Regions from separate parts of the Cellulosimicrobium sp. E-16 genome, predicted to be linked through region 1. Evidence: predicted binding sites of a transcription regulator. Region 1 holds the regulator's gene; each other region holds the start of a gene.
What was found. The regulator LexA, encoded in region 1, represses DNA repair genes until DNA is damaged. The targets are predictions, from matches to a motif close to TCGAACANNTGTTCGA.
Positions count from the first base shown of each region.

Region 2: ruvA (Holliday junction branch migration protein RuvA) is a predicted target of LexA. The motif match lies at 1,080-1,095, and genes of this name have one in related genera.
Region 3: ACN9MS_RS03030 (HNH endonuclease signature motif containing protein) is a predicted target of LexA. The motif match lies at 997-1,012, and genes of this name have one in related genera.

Region 1 covers NZ_CP183974.1:1,988,792-1,991,046, reverse strand. Annotated here, with positions in the region: gene ACN9MS_RS08725 (LysM peptidoglycan-binding domain-containing protein) at 2-370, opposite strand; gene lexA (transcriptional repressor LexA) at 703-1,437, shown strand; gene ACN9MS_RS08715 (L-lactate dehydrogenase) at 1,549-2,255, opposite strand, start outside.
Region 2 covers NZ_CP183974.1:2,248,361-2,250,615, forward strand. Annotated here, with positions in the region: gene ACN9MS_RS09975 (YebC/PmpR family DNA-binding transcriptional regulator) at 1-242, shown strand, start outside; gene ruvC (crossover junction endodeoxyribonuclease RuvC) at 455-1,024, shown strand; gene ruvA (Holliday junction branch migration protein RuvA) at 1,178-1,816, shown strand; gene ruvB (Holliday junction branch migration DNA helicase RuvB) at 1,819-2,255, shown strand, end outside.
Region 3 covers NZ_CP183974.1:684,478-686,732, reverse strand. Annotated here, with positions in the region: gene ACN9MS_RS03040 (hypothetical protein) at 1-557, opposite strand, end outside; gene ACN9MS_RS03035 (PadR family transcriptional regulator) at 554-928, opposite strand; gene ACN9MS_RS03030 (HNH endonuclease signature motif containing protein) at 1,102-1,446, shown strand; gene ACN9MS_RS03025 (phosphoribosylaminoimidazolesuccinocarboxamide synthase) at 1,451-2,255, opposite strand, start outside.

The sequences.
Region 1 (2,255 bases):
CCTACGCCGATGCCGGGAGAAGGATCTTCTGCCCGGCCTGGAGGCCGGACGACGAGAGCCCGTTGAGCTCGGCGAGCCCGCTCACGACGTCCCGGAGATCCTCGCCCGGAGCCGCTACGCCCTGCGCGAGCTCCCACAGCGTCTCCCCCGCGGCCACGACGTGGACCCGGACCTCCACAGGCTCACCTGGTCCACTCGCGACGGCGACGCCCACGCGCGCGGCGAGCAGCAGCACCACGGCCGCGAGGAGCACGAGGACCACGCGACCCCGCCGCGTGAGCCGCAGTGGTCGCTCTCCCGCGCGCCCCGGCGCCGCAACTCCGCCCGAGGGGCCGAGCGGCCCGATCGTCGAGATCGCCATCGCATCCATGCCTGCTCCGTCCCGGCTCGCGGGCCCGATCGCCTTCCCCGGTCGATCGGACGCCGCGAGCCCTTCGTCTGCGCGCCGACCAGGTTGATCGAACACGTGTACGTAGAACATCTGTACGAAGGTCTATCACGAACGACCGACAGAGTCGAGACATGCTCGAACAGGTGTTTGATTCGTGTCGCAACCTCCCCTAGCCTGGGGTCAGGTCGGTTCGCCGGACATGTCCGCTCGGACCTGGAGGAACGACCGAGGTCCCGGGGCGCACGTCCCGGGGAGGGGAGGCCGCAGGCCGGGAGGCGTCGGCGGCCGCGACGGACGAAGGCGGAGCGACCATGGCGGCACGAGGCACGGACAGGGCACGGGGGCTCGCCGAGGTGCGCGAGCTCCCGGACGGGTCGGCAGGGGGTGACGGGCTCACGCCGCGGCAGCGCCTCGTGCTCGAGACCATCCGCGCATGCGTCGAGCAGCGTGGCTACCCGCCGAGCATGCGAGAGATCGGCGAGGCCGTGGGCCTGACGAGCCCGTCGTCCGTGAAGCACCAGCTCACGACGCTCGAGCGCAAGGGCTTCCTGCGCCGCGACCCGAACCGTCCCCGCGCGATCGAGGTCGTCCAGCCGGACGACGCGCGCCGCGCGACCCCGCTCGGGGCGGCGGGCGCCGCGCCCCAGCCCACGTACGACGAGGCGCACCCCGCGCCGTCGTACGTCCCGGTCGTCGGACGCATCGCCGCTGGCGGGCCGATCCTCGCGGAGCAGGTCGTCGAGGACGTCTTCCCGCTGCCCCGCCAGCTCGTCGGCGAGGGCGAGCTCTTCCTCCTGCGGGTCCAGGGCGACTCGATGATCGACGCCGCGATCTGCGACGGAGACTGGGTCGTCGTGCGCCGCCAGCCGGTCGCGGAGAACGGCGAGATCGTCGCGGCGATGATCGACGGCGAGGCCACGGTGAAGTCCCTGCGTCGCGCGGACGGCCACGTGTGGCTCATGCCGCACAACGCCGCGTACGACCCGATCCCGGGCGACGACGCCCAGGTCCTCGGGCGCGTCGTCTCCGTCCTGCGCAGCCTCTGAGCGACAGGGTCCTCCCCTCAGCACGCCGAGAGCCGGGTGGTCGTCGACCACCCGGCTCTCGCGGTGCGCGGGCCCGGTCGGTCAGAGACCGACGCGACGAGCCCCGGTCGGTCAGAGACCGAAGCGGCGGGCGACGGCGCGCAGCGACTCGGCGGACGAGCGCAGGCCGGCGAGCTCCGCGTCGGCCAGCGGGACCTCGACCCGCTCGGCGGCGCCCCGGCGGTCGACCAGCGTCGGAAGCGAGAGGCACACGTCGTCGAGCCCGTACGCGCCGTCGAGGAGCGTCGAGACCGGCAGGATGCGGTGCTCGTCGTCGAGCACGGCCTCGATGATGCGCGTGCCCGCGAGCCCGACTGCGTAGTTGGTCGCGCCCTTGCCCTCGATGATCCGGTAGGCCGACTGCACCACCTCGCGCGCGATGTCGTCACGGACCTCCCCCGTCAAGGGCCCCCGCCCGCCGAGGCCGGGCCACTCGAGGAGCGGCACGCCGCCGATGGTCGCCGAGCTCCACAGCGGGATCTCGCTGTCGCCGTGCTCGCCCGCGATGTACGCGTGGACGTTCTGCACCGCGACGCCGCAGTGCTGGGCCACGAGGAAGCGCAGGCGCGACGAGTCGAGCACCGTCCCGCTGCCGAAGAGCTGCGTCGGCGGCAGCCCCGAGAACTTGAGCGCCGCGTACGTGACGATGTCGACGGGGTTGGTCACCATGACGTAGACCGCGTCCGGGGCGACCTCCACCAGCCCGGGCAGGATCGTCCGCATGAGGCCGATCGTGCCCTCGGCGAGGTCGAGCCGCGTCTGGCCCGGCTTCTGCTTCG
Region 2 (2,255 bases), 260 kb from region 1:
AGGTGCTGTGCGAGGCGAGCGACCTCGTCGCCGTGCGCACCGCGATCCAGGAGGCGGGCCTCGAGTACGACTCCGCCGACTCGATCTGGCACCCGTCGATGGAGGTCGAGGTCGACGCCGACGGGGCGCGCAAGATCCTGCGCCTCATCGACGCGCTCGAGGACAGCGACGACGTGCAGAACGTCTACGCGAACTTCGACGCGTCGGACGAGGTCATGGCGGAGCTCGAGAACGACGACTGAACGCCGGCGTCACCCGAGGTGGCCGGTGTGGTCGCCCTGGGTGCGGGGTGGGTGGGATGCGCGCGGTCTACCATCCGCCGCTCGTTCCTCGCGGCTCCCGCCAGGCCCGCCACGACCGCGCGCATCCCACCCACCCCGCCGGCGTCGGCTCACCTCTGCGCGTGCCCGCGGGGCGTCGCGGCTTCGTCGGCGGGTCGTGGGAGGGTAGCGGCGTGCGCGTTCTCGGAGTGGATCCTGGGCTGACCCGGTGCGGTGTCGGGGTGGTGGACTCCGCGCGGGGGCGGCGGGCCGAGCTCGTGGCCGTGGGCGTGATCCGGACGGATCCCGACCTCAGCGTGGACCTGCGGCTCCTGCGGATCTCCGAGCGTCTGGACGCGTGGTTCGACGAGCACGTGCCGGACGTCGTCGCGGTGGAGCGCGTCTTCGCCCAGCACAACGTCGGGACCGTGATGGGCACGGCCCAGGCCGCGGGTCTTGCGATGGTCGGCGCGGCGAGGCGGGGTGTCCCCGTCGCGCTGCACACGCCGTCCGAGGTCAAGGCCGCGGTCACCGGGAGCGGGCGCGCGGGCAAGGAGCAGGTCCAGCGCATGGTCGCGAGCATCCTGGGGCTCGCGGAGCCGCCGAAGCCCGCGGACGCCGCCGACGCGCTCGCCCTCGCCATCTGCCACCTGTGGCGGCCGTCGGGTGCGCTCCAGGGTGGCGAGCGGCACGAGCTGACCCCGGCGCAGCGCGCCTGGGCCGCGGCGGAGCACGCGGCGAAGGGCCGGCGGGCACCGCGCTGACGGCTCCCGTGTCGGTCGGCCGGGGCGTGGGCGCACCTTGCTAGAGTGACCGCGGTCGTACGGGTGTTCGACGCACTCCTCGGCGCGGCCGAGGTCGTCGGGCCGGCGGACCATCGGACCAGGTCGGCGCTGCCGACCGGGAGAGGAGCCTGGGTGATCGCGTCGCTGAGCGGAGTCGTGGCGAGCGTCCAGCTCGACCGCACCGTGCTCGAGGTCGGGGGAGTGGGCTACCTCGTGCACGCCACGCCGGCCACGCTCGCCGGCCTGCGCGTCGGCGAGGACGCCCGGCTCGCGACGAGCCTCGTGGTCCGCGAGGACTCCTTCACCCTGTACGGGTTCGCCGACGACGACGAGCGCAGCGTCTTCGAGACCGTCCAGACGGTCAGCGGCGTCGGGCCGCGGCTCGCGCTCGCGATGCTCGCCGTGCACACGCCCGACGCCCTGCGCCGTGCCGTGTCCGGCGCCGACATCGCGGCCCTCGTCCGCGTCCCCGGCATCGGGAACAAGGGCGCGCAGCGGATCGCGCTCGAGCTGGGCGACAAGCTCGGGCCGCCCACGGGTGCCGACGCCCCCGGGGCCGGCGCGACCGCCGTCGGGACCGGGCCGCGTCAGGTCGACGACCGACGCGACCAGGTGGTCGAGGCGCTCGTGGGGCTCGGCTGGAACCTCAAGGCCGCGGACGACGCCGTCTCCACGGTGCTCGCGGAGGCCGGCGTCGACGTCGTCGAGGCGCCCGACGTGGCCGGCGCGCTGCGCGCCGCGCTGCGCGTCCTCGGCGGGCCGAGGGGCTGACCATGGCGAACTTCGACCAGGTGGGCGTGGACGGGTTCGGCGGGGACGGGACGTTCTCGTCCGAGCGGATCGTCGCTGCGGGTGCCGACGACCTCGAGCGCGCCGCCGAGGCTGCGCTGCGCCCGCGCCGGCTCGAGGAGTTCGTCGGTCAGGCGGTCGTGCGCGACCAGCTCTCGCTCGTGCTCCAGGCCGCGCTCGCCCGCGGCAGCTCGCCGGACCACGTGCTCCTGTCCGGTCCGCCCGGGCTCGGCAAGACGACGCTCGCCATGATCATCGCTGCCGAGCTCGGGACGTCGCTGCGCGTGACGTCCGGCCCGGCGATCCAGCACGCGGGCGACCTGGCGGCCGTGCTCTCCTCGCTCGAGGAGGGCGAGGTCCTCTTCATCGACGAGATCCACCGCCTCGCGCGGCCGGCGGAGGAGCTCCTCTACATGGCGAT
Region 3 (2,255 bases), 1.3 Mb from region 1:
CGCGGCGGGTCCGTCGGGGTGTCCACGGGGATGTTGCCGTCGAGCACGTGCTTGCGCCACGCGCGCGCGACGTGCGAACGGCGGAAGAGCAGCCCCCCGCCGAGGAACGTCCCGCACCACAGGAGGATCAGCCACAGGTCGGGCCTGGTGACGTCGTCCGAGAACAGGACCTGCGCCAGCACCGGCCAGCCGTAGAAGATCGCGAGAGCGGTCCCGAGCCCCGTCATGGTCACGCGCCACGGGTAGAGCGCCCCGTGGATGTCGTCGGCCACCCACCACCAGTAGCGTGCGGGCAGCCGAGCGTCGAACAGCCGGTACAGCAGCCAGCGGCCGAGCCGCGGGTGCTCGCGCCACCGCAGCCCCCAGCCCGCGCGCACCAGCCCCCACGCCTCGCGCGCGCCGATGCCGTGCGGCGCCCCGGTGTCGTCGGGTGCGGGCGCGAGGTCGAGCAGCACCGCGAGAGCCTCCTCACCGTGCAGGCGGCGCCATCGCGGCGGGTAGGCGCGGAGCCAGAACCGGGCGGACCGCTCGTACAGGTCCGCGCCGCCCGCGCTCACGCGCTACTCCCCGCGAGGCCGTCGGCGGTGCCTGCCGTGCCGTGGCGCTCCAGGGACCGCCGTGCGCGCTCGGCGAGCTCGGCGAGGCGGAGGGTCTCGGCCCGAGCCGCGCGGCGCCCGTCGTCGGTGGCGCGGTAGTAACGCCGCAGGCGGCCGTCGACGACCTCCTCGCCGGTCGGCTCGACGAGCCCGGCGGCGACGAGGCGGTCGAGGTTGCCGTAGAGCGTGCCGGCCCCGAGCCGGGTGCGGCCGTCGGAGAGCTCGCGCACCGCCTGGATCACCGCGTACCCGTGCCGCGGCTCTGCGCTCAGCGAGAGCAGCACGAGGTACGCCTGCTCGGTCATGCGGAACGCGGGAGGACTCGGTGCCATGACCGATATATATCGGATGACGACCTATCACGCCAGCCCTCGACGCGTGTCAGAGGGTGCCGCTAGAGTCGAACACGTGTTCGAGACGCACGCTCGGGCACGGTGCGAGGGCGGGGTCCTGCCCCTTCCCCGCCCTCGCACGAACCACGGCTCCACGACGCAGGGAGGTCCGCATGGCAGCACCGCTCGCCCCCGCCGCGGAGCGCGGCAGGGCACGACCGTCGCCGCAGACGGTCGCGCGCGTCCTCACGCGCGACGAGACCTGCGTGTTCCCCGGCTGCCGCGTCCCGGCGTTCCGTTGCGACCTCGACCACGTCGTGGCCCCGCGACCGGGCGCGGACGACGACGCCGCGGCCGCCGCGCAGGAGGCCGACAACCTCGTCGCGCTCTGCCGGCACCACCGGGTCGTCCGTGCACGCGACGGCTGGCGGCCCGCGCTGCTCGCCGACGGCTCGGTCCGGTGGACCGCGCCGAGCGGGCACACCTACGTGCGCCCGGGCGCCGCCCGGACCGCCTGAAGGCTCAGCCGAGCGTCGAGCCCGTGAGCCGCTCGTACGCCTCGAGGTACCGGGCGCGGGTGCGCGTGACGACGTCGGCGGGGATCGACGGCGGCGGGGTGTCCGACGCGCGGTCCCACCCGGACGCGGGCGACACGAGCCAGTCGCGCACGAACTGCTTGTCGTAGCTCGGCTGCGCGCGCCCCGGCTCCCACTGGTCGGCGGGCCAGAACCGCGACGAGTCGGGCGTGAGCACCTCGTCGCCGAGGACGGTCTGACCGGTGATCGGGTCCACGCCGAACTCGAGCTTGGTGTCCGCGAGGATCACGCCGCGCTCGCGCGCGACCTGCTCCGCGCGTGCGTAGACGGCGAGGGTGAGGTCCCGCAGGCGCGTGGCGTCGTCGAGGCCGATCTGCTCGGCGACCACGTCGAACGAGACGTTCTCGTCGTGCTCGCCCACGGCGGCCTTGGTCGCAGGCGTGAAGATCGGCTCGGGCAGGCGCGAGCCGTCGACCAGCCCGGTCGGCAGCGGCACGCCGCAGACCTCTCCCCCGGCGCGGTACTCGACGAGCCCCGAGCCGGTGAGGTATCCGCGCACGACGCACTCGACGGGGAACATGTCGAGGCGGCGGCAGATCATCGCGCGTCCGGCGACGACGTCGGGCACGAGGCCGTCGCCCGGCTCCGACGAGACCTCGGTCGACACCACGTGGTTCGGCACGAGGTCGGCGAGCTGCTCGAACCACCACAGGCTGAGCTGGGTGAGCACGACGCCCTTGTCCGGGATCCCTGGCGACAGCACGTGGTCGTACGCGCTGACCCGGTCGCTC